Regions from separate parts of the Sphingobium sp. TomMM15 genome, predicted to be linked through region 2. Evidence: riboswitches for the same ligand, from Rfam matches in the RefSeq annotation. Region 2 holds a riboswitch; each other region holds the start of a gene.
What was found. Region 2 has a riboswitch for cobalamin ahead of ACZ51H_RS00500 (TonB-dependent receptor plug domain-containing protein). Riboswitches for the same ligand answer to the same signal wherever they lie in the genome.

Region 1 (4,206 bases), on a different replicon from region 2:
GCGCCGGGCTGATGCTTTCGCGGAAGCGGCTGGCCAGGCCCTCATGGAGCGGCGGGAGCCAGAGGGTCCATGCCAGGGGGCCGATCCGCGCGACGAAGGGCACGGCGATGAGGGCGATCGGCGCGACATGCTCCGCGCAGAGGCGCAGCAGGACGAGCTTCGCCAGCAGTTGCAGGACGATGGTGACGACGCCGAAGCTCCCGATATGCGGGTCGGCAAGAACGGCGGACAGCTTTGCCGGGTCGCCATGGGCTGCCCCTACCCCGTCAGCGATGTCGCCAAGACCGTCGAGATGAAGCGCCCCGGTGATGGCGACCCAGGCGATCAGGCCGAGCAAGGCGGCCATCCAGGGTTCGACGATCAGGCCGATCGTCATGGCGGCGGCGACGGCGAGGCCGACGATGATGCCGGTCGCGGGAAACCAGCGGATCGCAGCGGCAAAGTCCTCCTCCTCCGCGCGCACTTGCGGGAGCGGCAGGCGGGTCATGAGTTGCAGCGCGAGGACGAGGCGGATCATGTCACGAGGCCGGTGATCTGCGCGTTTGGATTGTCTCCCGTCCAGATACGCAGGCTGAGCAAGGCACCATAGGGAAGGTCGATTGCCCAGGCCTGCTGGTAAGTGAAGCCGCACAGGGTAGTCAGCGCGCCACGTATCGCACCGGCATGGGTGAGAACCAGCGATGGCCGGTCGATTTCGCCAAGTGCCGCCTTTACGCGCAGGCAAAGGCTGGACCAGCTTTCCCCTCCCGGCGGAGGATGGTCATCGGGGGACGACCAGAAGGGACCAATTTCCTCGGCGGGCAGAGTGGCGGGGTCGGTGCCCTCCCATTCGCCGAAGTGCAGTTCGCGCCAGCGCGCGTCGATGTCGTGCGGCACCTGCCGGGCGGCGGCGATCAGGGCGGCGGGAGCGCGGGCGCGTGTCAGGTCGGAGCTGATCAGGCGGTCGAACGCAAGCGCGCGGGATCGTTCGACACATAGCTGCATGGCGGCCGGGTCGGGCGGCATATCCATGTGACCGAGCAGGAGGCCGGGCGTTTGTGGCGCGGCGTGGCGCATCAGGTGGAGCGTGAGGGGGCTCATAGCGCGTTAGCCACGGCGGCTTCGGCGAAGGTTGCCATCTGGTCGTGCGCGGCGACGGCCGAGCGGATGAGTTGCGCCGCGACCGCTGCGCCGCTGCCTTCGCCGAGGCGCATGTTGAGGTGAAGCAAGGGGTGCAGGCCGAGCTTTTCGAGCAGCCGGACATGGCCTGCTTCGGCGGAGCAGTGGGCGGCGAGGCAGTGGGCCGTGATGGCGGGATTGTCTCGCGCCAGAGGGGCGATGGCCGCGCCGCAGATAAAGCCGTCGAGCAGCACCGGCACACGCATCATGCGCGCGGCAAGGACGGCGCCTGCCATCGCCGCGATCTCTCGCCCGCCGAGACGGCGGAGGGTTTCGAAGGCGTCGGTGCAATGGGGACCGTGCAGCGTATGCGCGATCTGGACGGCCTGCGTCTTGCGAGTGAGGGCTGCTGCGTCGATGCCGGTGCCCCTCCCCGTCCAGTCCTGCGCCTCGCCGCCGAAGGATTGAAGGCACAGCCCGGCGGCGGGGGTGGTGTTGGCGATGCCCATTTCACCTGCGAAGAACAGGTCGCAATCTTGCACGACGGCGGCGGCGCCCGCGTTCAGGGCGTCGAGGCATTCGGCCTCCGTCATGGCGGGGGCTTCGCATATGTCGGCGGTGGGTTTGTCGAGGGCGAGCGGGACAATGACCAGCTCGGCTCCGCAGGCGGTGGCGAGTACGTTGATCGCCGCGCCTCCTGCCTGGAAATTCGCGACCATCTGCGCGGTGACGGAAGCCGGGAAGGCGCTGACCCCGCGCGCGGCGACGCCATGATTCCCCGCGAAGATGGCGGCGCGAATGCGGTCGGCGCGTGGACGTTCGCGGCCCTGCCAGCCTGCCATGAAGAGGGCGATGTCCTCCAAACGACCGAGCGATCCGGCGGGCTTCGTCAAGGAGGCCTGACGGGCGGCTGCGGCTTCGACTGTTGCCGCATCAGGTTCCGGGAGCGTGGCAAGCGCGGATTGGAAGGCGGCGCGATCCTGAAAGTGGATCATGTGCAGACGAAACCTTCGGGCGGCGTGCGGACGATGAAATGGCCCTTCACCCCCTGCGGCCACTCGGCGTAGCGAACGACGCCTTCTTCGCTGGCGGCGTGGCGCAGGGCATAGTCAAGGATGGCGCGCGCGGCGTCCGCGTCCGGGGTGAAGTCGCCCAGCACATAGCCGACTTTGCCGGGACCACGCACATGAACGGTGCAATGACGCTGGCAGGCGAAGAGGCAGGGCATGTCCTGCACGGCAACCGCTTCATAGGCAGGCTCGGCCGCCTGAAGGTCGCGCATGGCCGCAACCAACAGCGCGCCGCCGCGTCGCCCTGCCCCATCTTCCCGCTGATCGGCGGACAGGCGGCAGGTCGAGCAGACCACCACCGACGCCCCGTTTTCGACCGCGCACAGCATCAGCGGCGCGCTTCCATAACCATGTGAACATGAAAGACCGTCATCATGGCCCTCCTCGCAAAATCGAACCGCAAACAGCCCAGCCCGGCCGAATGGCGAGCAAGGCGGTGGCTGTCGTCCGCGAGGGGAACCCCGTTCGTCCGGCACACCCTGTCCGGTCGAAGAACGACTGCGGCAGGCAGGTCTCCTGGCTCACGGGTCGCTGCGCACCGGCCGCCTTCTCGGGGGAAAAGCTCCCCCAATGGCTGCGTGGCCGGTCCACTCACCGCTTACAGTTGCAGGGGCAGCGCGGGCATTACACCCGACTTCCCTTTTGATCCCCGAGGGGAACCTGTCGCGGGGCTGCTGATAAAGAGGCGGTGGCGCGTCCGCAAGCGGTAGATGGAGCGGCGCTTCGTCAGTCGGGCAGTTCGCCCACCGCGAGCACGGCATCGGGCCGGGCAAGCACGACGATCGGCAATCCGGCGCTGGCCGCGCGCTCGGCGGCCAGACGGGTCGGGGCGGAGATGGTGACGAGCAGGGGGCAATTGGCGAGCGCTGCCTTTTCCACCAGCTCAAAGGAACATCGGGAGGACAACAGCGCGAAACCGCCATCCCAGGACATTTGCCCCCGCCGCATGGCCCCGATCAGCTTGTCGAAAGCATTGTGACGTCCCACATCCTCATAGGCGAGGCGAATAGCGCCATCCGGCCCCGCCAAGGCAGCGGCATGGACCGCGCCGGTTTGCCGGTTGAGCGGCTGATGTGCGGCAAGATCGCGCAGGGCGCCGAAGATAGCTTCCCGGCTCGCTTCCGATCGGGCGGTCACGGCAGGCAAGGGCCGCATCGCCTGTTCCAGATTTTCCACGCCGCACAGACCACAAGAGGAATCGGAGACGCGATGACGGACCCGGCCGAGCAGCCCCTCGACGCGGTCTTCCGGCAGCGTAGCCCGTGCGACCAAGCCCTGCTCAGTAGCATGGACCTCGACGTCGAGCGGCGCGTCGGATGGGATGACCAGCCGCTCGGCCAGCGCGAACCCCTGCACCAGTTCCGCAACGTCGGCGGGCGTCGCCATCAACACGGCATAGCCAACGCCGTTGAACTCGATCGCGACGGGCACTTCCTCCGCCAACTCGCGCGTCACGGGCGATGCTTCGCCATCGGGGGTGATGCGGGTGAAGGAGAAGGGCGAAGACATAGGGCCGGTCTAGGCGGGCAATGTGCCTCCGGCAAGCAAATGGACGCGGCCATGCAACTGCCGCTTCCCTTTGGTGGCTAAGCCATCTATGCACGGCCACGATCGCGCCGGTGCCCGGAAGGGCTTTAAAGGGAATGCGGTGCGGGTTGCTGAAAAGGCACCCAAATCCGCGGCTGTCCCTGCAACTGTAAGCGGTGAGCGAGACGCATATCGACCTTCCGTCACTTGTCGGGGGTCAGCCACTGGGCCGGACGCTAAATCATGCGAGGCCTGGGAAGGCCATGTGTCGAGCGATGACCCGCAAGCCAGGAGACCTGTCGGCGTCTGGTCGCTCTTGCTTTGGCCCAGGGGATGGCCGGGGCACGGTATTCCGTCTGAGCGACGCGTGCGGCGGGGCCGCACCGGCTTCATGTGCCGGACGCTTCATCGCGTCCGTCCGGCGCGTGATGTCGGCCGCGTAGCGGAGGCCCCGTCCAGTCTCGCTGACGCTGACGGGAGCCATGCTTTTATGGCCATGCAATTTCCGGCG
Region 2 (4,206 bases):
GGCGCTGCGTCCCGATTTGGTGATCGGCTTTCCCGATGGCACTGGCGGCGTTGTCAGCGCGCCGGACGGGCGATGGCGCAAGCTGGGGCTGGCGAGCGCGGACAGCTTCGCGGCGATCAGGGGACAGATCCGGCAGGTGGCGGCCATTGTCGGCCATCCCGCGCGGGGCGAGGCGATGATCGCGGGCATGGAGCGCGACCTCGCCGCCCTGCCCCGGTCCCGGCGCGGCGGCGTGGCTGCCTATTATCAGCGGCGCGGCTATATGACCGGGACCGGAACTTTGGTCGATGAGTTGATCCGGCGCGCGGGCCTCACCAATCTGGCAGCAAAGCTTGGCAAGCCAGCGCTGGCGCAGGTGCCGCTGGAGGAGATGATCGCGGCCAGGCCCGATTATCTGATCGTGGAGGAAGGCAGCGAAAAGGTCGTCGATCAGGGGACGGAGATGCTGCACCACCCGGTGCTGCGATCCATCCCCCGCATCCGCGTGCCGCAAGCCTGGACGGTGTGCGGCGGCCCCGCTTATGTGCAGGCCGCGCGCAGCATCGTGACGCAGGCGGACGCCGCAAGCAAAGGCAGGACGCAGCCAAAGGCCGCGCCCCGGCGATGAAGGGGGGCGGTCGCCCACCCCCTTCACCTTCTACCGTCAGAAGCGGACACGCACGCCGCCATAGGCCGACCGGCCGTAGGTGCCATAACCATAGGCGGTGGCGTATTCCTGATCGAACAAATTGTCGATGCGGCCGTAGATTTCGAGCCTTTCCGTGATTGGGAAGGAGGCGCGGATATCCGTTACCGCATAGCCGTCAATCTGCACCCGGTTGCGGGTCACGGGGTCGAGATCGACGCTGTCGCTGACCATCGTCACGGTCGCCCCGGTCGACAGGCCGAAGGACCAGGCATAATCGACCGATGCGCTGACGGCGTTAGCGGCGCGGCGCAGCAGGCGCTCGCCAAAGGCCGCGCTGCCCGGCGAACGATCACGCGCATCGACATAGCTATAGGCGGCGGTGAAGGTCAGTGCATCGACCGGACGCAGCGTCAGCGTCGTTTCCACGCCCTTGGCGCGGGTGCGATCCAGATTGCCATAGGTGAAGGTCGTATTGTCGTAATTCAGCTGGTCCCGCGTGTCGCGCCAGAATCCGGTGACGGACAGCACCGCCCGGTCGCTCCCCAGATTCTGGTCGAAGCCGATGTCGTAGCTCTTCGAACGCTCGGGCTTCAGGTCCGGATTGCCGCTGAATGTATCGTAAAGCTGATAGAGCGACGGCGCCTTGAAGCCCTCCCCGTAGCTCAGGCGGAAATTGGTCGCGCCACCATTGGGCGTGTAGTTGGCGTTCGCGCCGAACGTCGTCGCGCCGCCGAACTGGCTGTGATCGTCATGACGCACCCCTGCTGTCATGGACAGGCCCGCTACCGGCTTTACCACGGCCAGCGCATAGATGCTGTCGATGTTGGCGCGGTGGCTTTCCTGCGAACCGAAGCCGAAAAACTCATAATCGGGCCGCTCATGTTCATAGCCGAGCAGCAGCTTCACGTCATCGATGGGCTGATAGACGCCTTCATATTCGAAGCGCAGGTTCGTCCCGGAATAGCCGAAGTCCGGGGCGTTGCCGCGCACGAAATAATAATCGCGATCCTGCTGATACCAGGTAACGGCCGCCCGGTTGGTCAGCTTGCCGTCGAACAGCGCCAAATTCACGCCCGCATAGCCGATATATTGATTGGACTTCGCGACGTCGGGGCTGTCGGCCGGCCTGCCAAAGAAGCTGTCATAGTCGAGATCGCCGTTGATATAATAGCCGCGCAGGTCGAGGCTCAGATCATCGGTGAAGGCGATCTTCAGCCGGGCATTGCCAGTGATATTTTCATAGCCATCCTTTTCCGCGCCACCAAAATCGGAAGAGACAGCGGAGATGCCATCGGTGCGGAAATAGGCGAGGCCCACGCCGCCCGACAATATGCCGCTGGTGCCCGATACATCCGCCTTCGCATTCAGCGTATCGGCATAGCCATAATCGACCGACGCCTTGCCGCCGAACCCTTCGCTTGGGATACCGGTCATGATGTTGACGACGCCGCCGATCGCCTGGCTGCCATAGGCAATGGAGTTGGAACCGCGCAGCACCTCGATCCGGCGGATGTTGCCGACAAGCAAATTGCCGAAATCATATTGATCGCCGATGCCGCTCGGGTCGTTGACCTTCACGCCGTCGATCAGCACCAGCGTCTGCGTCGTTTCGGCGCCACGCACCGACACGCTGGTGACGTTGCCCAGGCTGCCGGTGCGGTTGAAGCGGATGCCGGGGGTGGTGATCAGCAGGTCCACGACGCTGACATTCTGGCGCGTTTCGATCGTCTTTTCATCGATCACGGTCACCGCCTGCCCGACTTCATCGGTGGGTTGCTCAATGCCGAGCGCGGTGACGACGATCTCGCCCGAATCTTCGGCGAGAGCGGGGGTGGCGGCGAGGAGCGCCAGCAGTGAAATTCCGGTCCTGATCATATGTCTGTCTTCCCTGAGCGCCATGCGACATGAGCCCAGGGCCTGCCGCATAAGCGGCCGATGCGCGGGAAGAAGAGACGCCAGCCCCGTCACGCGCACCGATGCGGCCCTGCGCCGCTTCGTCGCTCAGACGGAAAACACCGTGCCCGGACCTATCCCTGGACCCAAGGCAAGAGCGACCATGCGCCGGTAGGTTTCCTGGCTCGCGGGTCGTCGCGGTGATGCACGCCTTCCCGGACTTTTGGTCCAGTGGCTGGTCCCCCTCGCCTTCCCCTTTGAAGGCTTGCGGGTTTCCCTGTGCATCGCGCTCGCCGCTTACAGTTGCAGGGACAGCCGCGGAGTTGGACGGTGATCCCGTCCGCACCGCATTCCCTTTCCGGCGCGATCTGTCGTGAACAGTTGCCCGCTCACGCCGCGCGCCATAGGGGAAGTTGAGGGTTCTGCCAAGGAGTGGATAATGCGATTGCTGGGCGCGGTATTGGCGGGCGGGCGATCCAGCCGGTTCGGGAGCGACAAGGCGATGGCGCTGATGCCGGACGGGCGGACTCTGATGGAGCATGCGGTGGCGGCAATCGCGCCCCACGTTGAGGCGGTGGTGGTATGCGGACGGACGGTCGAGGGGCTGACCAGCCTATCCGATCGGCCCGCGCCGGACATGGGGCCGCTGGGCGGGCTGAATGCGGCGCTGCATCATGCGCGGAGCGAAGGCTATGAGGCGGTGCTGACGACGGGATGCGACATGCCGGTCTATCCGGCGGCGCTGGTGGAGGCGCTGACGGGAGAAGGCGCTGCAGTGTTGAAGGGGCAGCAAATGGCGGGGTTCTGGCCTGCCGGGCTTGCGGATGAAATGGATGCTCATCTGGCTGAGGAGAATAGCCGGTCGATATATGGTTGGCTGGAGCGGATCGGCGCGCGGATCGTGGAGCGGGCGGACATCGTCCTGCCGAATATAAATCGACCGCAGGATATTGCCGGATTGCCAAAGAACTAACCACTCCGTGCTCCTGCGCAGGCAGGAGCCCAGTTCTCACGGCCGCAAATGGGCTCCTGCCTTCGCAGGAGCACGAAGTTACATCATTACAACCGCAAGCCCACGGGCTCCACCGGTCTGAGCCTGCCGAAACCCCTTACCTTCCTTCCAACTAAGGCAGCGGCATCGACAGGCTCAAGGCAAAGATGTGGAGGGCAAGTTCAAACCTGTAGAGCGACGCTAGCTGCAACCCCTACAGGCATGGACGTTCCCGCCACCGCTTCGCCGATCAGCAGCAGGGTCGGGTCTTCGTCGCTGATCGTGGCGACCAGAAAGGCAAGCGCGGACAGCTTGCCGCGGATCAGGCGTTCGGTGGGGAGCGAGACGTTGACCGCCACCATCACCGGCGTTTCGGGATCGCGGCCTGCGGCGATCAGCTGGCGGCTGATCTCTCCGGCGGCGGCGCGGCCCATATAGATGCCAAGCGTGCCGCCGGGACGGGCGAGCGCCTCCCAGTCGAGCTTGAGCGGTTCACTGGCTTTGAGATGCGCGGTCACCAGCGTCAGGCCGCGCGCCTTGCCGCGCAGGGTGAGCGAGGCGCTGCCGCTTGCGGCAGCAGCGCTTGCCGTGGTGATGCCGGGGCAGATATGGAAGCGGATGCCGTCGGCGGCGAGATGCTCCATCTCTTCGGATGAGCGGCCGAATACCGAGGGATCGCCCCCCTTGAGGCGCA
Region 3 (4,206 bases), on a different replicon from region 2:
GCAGGGCACCGGCTGCGCCTCCCACAGCGCCGCCTTGGACTCCGCCGCGCCGACGAAACCGACCGGGCAGCCGATAATTGCCGCCGGGCGCGGGCATGCCGGGTCTTCCAGCATGTTGAGCAGGTGGAAAAGCGCCGTCGGGGCATTGCCGATCGCCACCACCGCTCCCGCCAGATGAGGCCGCCACAGCTCCAGCGCCGCTGCCGACCGCGTGTTCGCCATCGACCGGGCAAGATCGGGCACTTGCGGCTTGTTCAGGGTGCAGAGGATCGAATTGCCAGCAGGCAATCGCGCGCGCGTAATCCCTTCCGACACCATCCGCGCATCACACAGGATCGGCGCGCCCGCCTCCAGCGCCGCGATCGTGCCTGTCGCAAAGCCCGGCGAAAAGCGGATATGCGGCGCGAGTCCGACCATTCCAGCGGCATGGATCATGCGCACGGCAACCCGCTCTTCCTCTGCCGCAAAGCGGTCGAGCGTCGCCTCCGCCCGGATCATGCGGAAGGATTGGCGATAGATTTCCGCGCCGTCGGTTTCATAGAGATGCGGCATCAATGGGCTCCGAAAAGGACAAGTATCTGATCGGGTGACAGGCCCGTTTGCAGCGGCGGCGCACCCGCGCGCGCATTGCGGCCAAGGTCGAAGCGCCCGTCACGCCCGGTGAGGACCACCGCCGCCTGCGCCGGTCGGGCGCAGCCCTTTGCGCAGCCCGAGACATGAAGCCCCCGAATATGCGGCGCGAGCCGGGCGGCCAGATCACGCGTGGCGACGCTCGCCTGCGGGCAGGCTGGCGCACCGGGGCAGCAATCGGTCGAAAGGCGCGGATCGGCTGGGTCATCGGACGGCGCGTCGCTGCCTTCCAGCACCAGCCCCCGCCAAGGGGTGAGCCGCACCGCCTCCACGCCGTCCGCCATCACGGCAAGCAGCGCAGGCGCCTCGATCCTGCCAAAGGGCGCCGCATGGAAAGGGCCGGGCGCAGCGGTCAGGGCGGCGGCGCAAGGCCGGGTGGGGGCAGGAGCTTTAGTTGTTACATCAGGCAGCGGTGCTGAATGCCGCGCCATTCGTCCTGCCTGTGCGCCACCGCTGGCCACGAACCAACGGGCAAGGCGGATCAACCCCTCGGCCGCGTCCTCTGCACTCACGCTCATGCCATGCGCGCGGCCGTCAGCGCGCAGGATCAGCGTGCCGCTCGTCCCTCTTTCGATCCGAAAATCAGCCGGAACATCGCTCAACACCGGTGCTGGTCCCGCATCGATCGCAAAGCCGACCTTCGCGGGCAGCTCGGGCAGCTCGTCCATGCGCGCGATCAAGGCGCCGGCTATGACAGAGCTGTCATCACCCGGTCGCCAGTCCGGATTGATCAGCACCGGCACCTGCCCGTCCCGCTGCCCATCGGCATCTGCCAACCCCAGCGCGACGAGCCTCTCCATCAGCGCGCCATGGCTCGCTTGCGGCACGCCCCTGATTTGCAAGGCGGCGCGATTAGTGAGGTCGATATGCCCATTGCCCAGCGCGAGGGCGGCTTCGCACAACCCCACAGTCTGTGCGCGGGTCATCCGGCCCAGCGCCGGGCGCACCCGGACCAACAGCCCGTCGCCCGCCATCATCGGCCGCCATGCTGTCGGGCACCAGCCGCGCACGCCAGCTCGCGCTGCGTCACACCGCATCAGCTCCTGCATTGCTCCTGCACTCCCCGCACCAGCGCCACAACACACGGACGGCACGCACAGGCAGGCGGACAGGCCGCACGCCTGCACGGCCGTAGCCGCACGAAATTCGTCGCTCAAACGGAGAACCGAGCCGTGACCATCCCCTGGATCATGGCAAGAGCGACCTTTGCTCCGGCAGGTCTCCTGGCTTGCGGGTCACAGCTTGGCATGGGGCCTTCCCGGATCGCTCCAGTGGCTGGCCGCCCCATTACCAGGGTCGGCCGGTCCATGCCTCGCTCGCCGCTCACAGTTGCAGGGACAGCCACGGATTAGGGAGGAACCCTCCCGCACCGCGTTCCCATTTAAGCCCCTTGCGGGGCACCGGCGCGATCGATGAACCGGGACGAACCCGGCTCGATCCGCTTCATAAGGGGGATGCAGGCGAAAGGGAAGTAGCCAAGGACCGCTTCCTTGCGTCAACCCAATGTCACCGCTACGCCTTCATCAACGATTGTAGAATGGAGAGGAAAAAATGAGCGATTTCAACTTCGAAGCGACCAGCCGCTTCCTGGAAACGGACAAGGGACGGCTCCATTATCATGAAGCCGGATCAGGTCCCGCGCTGCTGCTGCTCCACGGGTCCGGCCCCGGCGTGACCGGCTGGGCGAATTTTCAGGGTAACCTGCCCTTCTTCTCCCAGCATTTCCGCGCCATCATCCTGGACGCGCCCGGCTATGGGAAGAGCGATCCTGTGGATGGCGATCCCGTCGGCGTGGCTCGCGACGCTGTTGTCGCCCTGATGGACGGCCTTGGCATCGACCGCGCCCATGTGGTCGGCAACAGCTATGGCGGCATCGTGGGCGGTCACCTCGCCGCTTCGCATCCCGATCGCGTGCTGCGCTACATCACGATTGGCGGGATCGGCTTCAACATCACCTCGACCTTCCCCAATGAAGGGCTGACCCGCCTCGTCGATTTCATCGAGGACCCGAAGCGGGAAAACATCATCGCGTGGCTCGAATCCATGGTCTACGACAAATCGATCATCACCGACGAACTGATCGACATGCGTTACAAGGCGGCACTGGAGCCGGTGACGATGGAAAGCAGCCGCAAAATGTACACGCGCGCCGCGCTCGGTTTCATCGCCCAGTCGATGAGCGGGCCGGGCGTATCTCAGCGTATCGATTATCTGGGCAGGATTCAGGCGCCCACGCTGATCATGTGGGGCCGCGATGACAAGGTCAGCCCGCTCGACGGCGCGCTGTTGCCCATGCGCATCATCCCCAATGCGGAGTTGCATGTATTTCCGCGCTGCGGCCACTGGACGATGATCGAGCATAAGGACCGATTTGAAGCGCTGGCTCTGGATTTCTTGCGGGGGTGAGAGAGTTACCTTTTCCCCGTTCGGGCTGAGCCTGTCGAAGCCCTTCACTTTATCTCGAAGAAGTGGAGCCCTTCGACAAGCTCAGGGCGAACGGAGGAGTGCCGGACTCGTTACCGCCGCACCACCACCGAATGCCAATCCGTGCGCTCTTCCCAGCCCCGGCGCTCCAGTTCCGGCACATCTTCCTCGCTCACCGGCCGTCCAAGACACAGCAACCCTAGGCATTCCCAGCCCGTCGGAATGTCCAGCATCGCGTCCACGCCTTCGGGCTGCATGATCGACACCCACCCCATCCCGATCCGCCGTGTCTGCGCCGCCAGCCAGAGCGTATGGACCGCCATCACACAGCTATAGCGCCGCGCCTCGGGCATGGTGACAGCGCCCAGATGATGGCCGGTTTCCGTCCCATCGTCGCAATAGACGGCGAACAGCACCGGCGCCTCACGCAGCCCATGAAGTTTCAGGCTGCGATAGAGCCGGTCCTGATCCCCATCATATTCCTTGCCCGCTTCCCTGACTTGGCGGTCGACATGGCACGCCAGCCCCTCGCGCAACTCCGCCGTCTCGATCCGCACAAAGCGCCAAGGCTGAGACAGGCCGACGGACGGCGCGCGATGCGCCATGCTCAACAGCCATTCGACATCCGCTTCGTCGATCGGGTCGGTCCTGAAATGGCGAATGTCCCGCCGCGCTCGCACCAGCGCCTCGAACTGCGCGCTGTCGATCGGGGTGATAGCGGGTCCGCTCATCAAAATTCGATCCCTGCCTGCGCCTTCACGCCGCTGCGGAAGGGGTGTTTGACCAGCGTCATTTCCGTCACGAGATCGGCCGCCTCGACCAGAGCCTCGGGCGCGTTGCGGCCAGTGATGATGACATGCTTCATCTCGTCCCTGCTCGCCACGGCCTCAAGCACCTCATCAACGGGCAGATAGTCGTAGCGCAGGACGATATTAAGCTCATCTGCCAGCACCATATCATAGGCGGGATCAGCGATCATCCGCTTTACCTCGTCCCACGCTTCACGGGCGAGCGCAATGTCGCGGGTCTTGTCCTGCGTGTTCCAGGTAAAGCCTTCGCCCATCGGCTTGAATATGACATTATCCGGGAACGCATCGAACACCACTTTTTCTCCGGTGGTCATCGCGCCCTTCACGAACTGGACGACGCCAA
Region 4 (4,206 bases), on a different replicon from region 2:
CGGCGCAAACCGCGCGAAAATCGCAGCCGCGCCCTTCCAAAACGCCTCCGCCGCGATCCCCGTCCCCGGCAGGACTTCCCCATCGATAAAGCGCGCCAGCTCGGCGGCAACCCTCAGGCCCGATTTCTCGATCATGCCGTCCATGGGCAACTCTCCATCCAAAATACTGTGACGAAAGCCTATAGACCCCTCTCCATCCTCGCACTAGACAACAAGAACTCAAAGCATCTGTTCCTCACAGGAAAAGATCATCGATGGATCCCGATTATCTTCTCTTCGCCCGCGCGGTAGAGGCAGGCAGCCTTTCGGCGGCAGGCCGCATATTGAACATCTCGCCCGCCATGATGTCGAAACGCATCTCCCGGCTGGAAGCGCGCCTCGGCGTCCGCCTCATCCATCGCACCACGCGCCGCCTTGCCCTGACGGAGGAAGGCGTCGGCCTGCACCGCGACCTGGTCGCCATCCTCGACGCCATCCAGCAGGCGGAGCAACGCGTCACCAGTCGGCATCGGAGCGCGTCCGGGCCGCTGCGCATTTCGGCTCCCACCTCCTTCGGCCGCCTGCATGTGGCGCCTCATGTCGGCCGCTTTCTGGACCTCCATCCGCGCGTCGATCTCGAACTCAACCTGTCCGACGCCTATGAAGACCTGCTCGCCGAGCGCATCGACGGGGCAATCCGCATCACCAGCGACATTCCTCTCCATCTGGAGGGACATCATCTCGCCACCAACCGCCGCATCCTCTGCGCCAGCCCAGCCTATCTCGCCGCGCATGGCATTCCGGACAAGATCGCCGACCTCCCCCGCCACCGCCTACTCGCGGCCGATGGACAATTGCCATGGCGGCTGGTGAATGGCCGCGCGCGCAAGCTGATTGATGGCCAAAGCCATGTCCGCACCAACAGCAGCGAAATCGTGCGCGAACTTGCCCTGACCGGCGTCGGGATCGCCTTGCGCTCGCTCTGGGACGTGGGCGACCTGATCGCGGAAGGCAGCCTCGTCCGGGTCCTCGATAGCTGGGAAGGCCCCGCTGACCTCGCCGTTCACGCCGTCCACCCCCGCGCCGCAGGTCGTCCCGCCGCCGTAGACGCCTTCATCGGCTTCTTGCGCGAAACCTTCCGCGATGCATCGTGGAACCGGGGCGGCTGATAGCAAGAAGCCCCTTAGCGCCATCCGCTTAACTGCTTGAAAAGCGCAGAAATCCCTTCCTGAAATCATTTGCAAGCAGGCTGTCAAAAAACAGAAGCTTTCCGGAGTTAACCTGCGTAATGGCAGCGGGAAACAGGCCGATGTTATCGTTCGAGCCATAAGAAATTGAGAGAGGATAAGGGCCATGCGCCCCAATGACGCATCACATTTTTCCGCCTGCGCCGCCCAGGAAGCGCGGCAAGCCAGGGAAGCGCGCCTGCGCGGCGCAGACCAGGCCACCATCGCCCTCCACAATGAACGCGCCGTCCGCTACCAAGCCATGGCCCTACGCCTCCAGCGCGAGCACGGCGCGACGCTGAACTGATCCATCAACGCCAAGCGGCTACGTCAGCGTCCCACCACGTACCGTCATGCCAGCGAAAGCTGGCATCTCAGGCGACCACGCGCCTCCTAGCAAGGGGATCCCAGCTTCCGCTGGGATGACAAACGGAAAAATGAGGGACACGCCCATTCCCTCTCCCCTTCAGGGGAGAGGGTGCCGAGCAAAGCGAAGGCGGGAGAGGGGAACGCAAAGCACGACCGCCGCTCCCCTCTCCCCAACCCTCTCCCCTGAAGGGGAGAGGGGGTAAGTTACCTCACCCAACCACCCCCCTTGCCCTACCCCCACAGCTCCGCTATCCCCCCGTCACCCGGGCAACCCCCGGGCATGATCGCGCCGGTGCCTCGAAAGAGGCTTAAAAGGGAACATGGTAAAGGAGGCATCCGCCTCCCCAAGCCAAGGCTGTCCCTGCAACTGTAAGCGGCGAGCGCGATGCACATCGCCCCACCTCATAGGCGGGATGGGGCAAGTCACTGGGCCGGACGCTAAATCCTGCGAGGCCCGGGAAGGCCGTGCATCAAGCGATGACCCGCGAGCCAGGAGACCTGCCAGCGTCTGGTCGCTCTTGCCTTGGTCCAGGGGATGGCCGCGGCACGGTAGTTTCCGTCTGAGCGACGAACGAGCGGCGAGAGGCCGCTTCGGTGACGCTGGCGGCCGCCTTGGGGGCGTCCGGTCGCCCGCGCGCGCCGGTCGCCGTCTGGCGGCAGGTCTCTCGCCGAGAGTCGCCAGACGCCCGGAGTGCATCAAGTGAAACTACCCAATCATCTCCACCGCGCTGCCTGCGCGCTGACCGCCACGCTCCTCCCACTGCCCACCTTCGCCGCCGACGCGAACGACGCAGGCGAGGATGCCAACACCATCATCGTCTTCGGCCGAGGCGAGGACAAGATCGGCACCGCTCATGCGGCAAGCGAGGGCGGCGTCGGCGGCGCGGACCTTCTCGTCCGCCCGCTGCTGCGCGTCGCCGAACTGCTCGAAGCGGTGCCCGGCATGGTCGCGGCCCAACATTCGGGCAGCGGCAAGGCCAATCAATATTTCCTGCGCGGCTTCAATCTCGATCATGGGTCCGACTTCACCACCTATATTGACGGGGTTCAGATGAACTTCCGCACACACGGTCACGGCCAGGGCTATCTCGACTTGAACGGCCTCATCCCCGAAATCATCGCGAGGGAGGATTTTCGCAAAGGCCCCTATCGCGCCGATGGCGGCGACTTCGCGCTCGCGGGCGCGGCCTATATGACCACGATCGACGGCTATGACCGTCCATGGGTCGCGGCGGAGGGCGGCTCCTTCGGCTGGCGCAGACTGGCGGCGGGCGGCACGGTAAAGGCGGGCGCAGGCAATCTCACCCTCGTCGCCCAGGCCAAGGCTTATGACGGCCCGTGGCAGGAGGCCGAACATCTGCGCCACTATGCAGGCTTCGCCAAATATACGCTCCCCGCCGGGGCCGGTAAGATCGACGCCACGCTCCACGCCTATCGCGCGACATGGCGCCCGACCGAGCAGATACCCGAACGGATCATCGGCACGCCGCTCTGCCCCGATGTCTTCTGTTCGCCCGATCCGTCCGCGCGCGGCGAAACGACGCGCATCATCGGCAACATCGCTACCATCCAGCCGACATGGCGCACCAATCTCTACGCGCAATTCTATGACTGGACGATGTTCTCCAACCCCACCTACACCGATCCCGACGGCACCAGCGCGCAGATCGAGCAGTTCGACCGCCGCTGGGTATTGGGCTTCACCGGCGAAAAGCGTTGGGACATCGCCCCGGCACTGCAACTGAAGCTCGGCACGGAAAATCGCTATGACGCGATCGGCAATGTCGGCGTCAATCGCACGTCGAACCGCGCCTTCCTATCCTCACTCGGCCGCTATCGCGTAAAGCAGGGTTCAGCAGCCCTTTATGGCGAAGCGACCGTCACGCCGCTGCCGGGCTTGCGAGTCACTGGCGGCCTGCGCGGCGACTATTATCATTACGACGTCCGCGCCCGCGACGCCGTCGCCGCTGCGCTGGGCGAAGGCAGCGGATCGGACACGCTCGTCTCCCCCAAGGCATCGGCCGCCTGGGCGATCACGCCGCGTCTTGAACTTTATGCCAATTGGGGCCGGGGCTTTCATTCCAACGATGCGCGCGGCGCGGTCAATGTCGACACGCCTGTCCCGATGCTCGTGCGCGGCACGGGCAAGGAATTGGGCGGCCGCCTGCAACTACCCGGCTTCACCTTCACCGCGACCTATTGGTGGCTGAATGTCGGCAGCGAGTTGCGCTTCGTCGGCGACTCAAACGCGGTCGAGCCCAGCGGAGCCAGCCGCCGCCACGGCTATGAGCTTGTCGCTTTCTGGCGCCCGCTCCCCTGGCTCGCCTTGGACGGCAACTACACCGCCAGCCACAGCCGCTATACCAATGGCGACCATATCCCCAACGCTTTCAAAAATGCCGCGTCCGCCGGGGCCGCCATCGTGCTCGATCCATGGGAAGCCAGCATCCGCGTCCGTCACCTTGGCCCCTCACCACTGATCGAGGACAATAGCGTGCGCGATTCCGGCAGCACGGTCGTCAATGCCCGCGCCGCGTGGAAAGGCAAGCGGGTGCAAGTCTATGCCGAACTGCTCAACATCCTTGGCAGCCGGGACAAGGACATCGCTTATTATTACGAGTCCTACCTTCCC

Region 1: another riboswitch for cobalamin. It lies ahead of ACZ51H_RS15940 (DUF1636 domain-containing protein); the one in region 2 lies ahead of ACZ51H_RS00500 (TonB-dependent receptor plug domain-containing protein).
Region 3: another riboswitch for cobalamin. It lies ahead of ACZ51H_RS15900 (cobalamin biosynthesis protein CobG); the one in region 2 lies ahead of ACZ51H_RS00500 (TonB-dependent receptor plug domain-containing protein).
Region 4: another riboswitch for cobalamin. It lies ahead of ACZ51H_RS15450 (TonB-dependent receptor); the one in region 2 lies ahead of ACZ51H_RS00500 (TonB-dependent receptor plug domain-containing protein).

What each region holds. Positions count from the first base shown of each region.
Region 1 covers NZ_AP027315.1:694,823-699,028, reverse strand. The annotation lists gene ACZ51H_RS15955 (adenosylcobinamide-GDP ribazoletransferase) at 1-517, opposite strand, end outside; gene ACZ51H_RS15950 (histidine phosphatase family protein) at 514-1,080, opposite strand; gene cobT (nicotinate-nucleotide--dimethylbenzimidazole phosphoribosyltransferase) at 1,077-2,093, opposite strand; gene ACZ51H_RS15940 (DUF1636 domain-containing protein) at 2,090-2,497, opposite strand; cobalamin riboswitch at 2,658-2,847, opposite strand; gene fdhD (formate dehydrogenase accessory sulfurtransferase FdhD) at 2,895-3,677, opposite strand; cobalamin riboswitch at 3,769-4,013, shown strand; gene ACZ51H_RS15930 (HoxN/HupN/NixA family nickel/cobalt transporter) at 4,186-4,206, shown strand, end outside.
Region 2 covers NZ_AP027314.1:98,205-102,410, reverse strand. The annotation lists gene ACZ51H_RS00505 (ABC transporter substrate-binding protein) at 1-607, shown strand, start outside; gene ACZ51H_RS00500 (TonB-dependent receptor plug domain-containing protein) at 644-2,503, opposite strand; cobalamin riboswitch at 2,675-2,899, opposite strand; gene mobA (molybdenum cofactor guanylyltransferase) at 2,961-3,494, shown strand; gene cobA (uroporphyrinogen-III C-methyltransferase) at 3,695-4,206, opposite strand, start outside.
Region 3 covers NZ_AP027315.1:684,691-688,896, forward strand. The annotation lists gene ACZ51H_RS15895 (precorrin-8X methylmutase) at 1-552, opposite strand, end outside; gene ACZ51H_RS15900 (cobalamin biosynthesis protein CobG) at 552-1,607, opposite strand; cobalamin riboswitch at 1,827-2,050, opposite strand; gene ACZ51H_RS15905 (alpha/beta fold hydrolase) at 2,182-3,036, shown strand; gene bluB (5,6-dimethylbenzimidazole synthase) at 3,147-3,785, opposite strand; gene cobO (cob(I)yrinic acid a,c-diamide adenosyltransferase) at 3,785-4,206, opposite strand, start outside.
Region 4 covers NZ_AP027315.1:594,033-598,238, reverse strand. The annotation lists gene ACZ51H_RS15465 (malate synthase G) at 1-144, opposite strand, end outside; gene ACZ51H_RS15460 (LysR family transcriptional regulator) at 255-1,148, shown strand; gene ACZ51H_RS15455 (hypothetical protein) at 1,333-1,512, shown strand; cobalamin riboswitch at 1,848-2,094, shown strand; gene ACZ51H_RS15450 (TonB-dependent receptor) at 2,335-4,206, shown strand, end outside.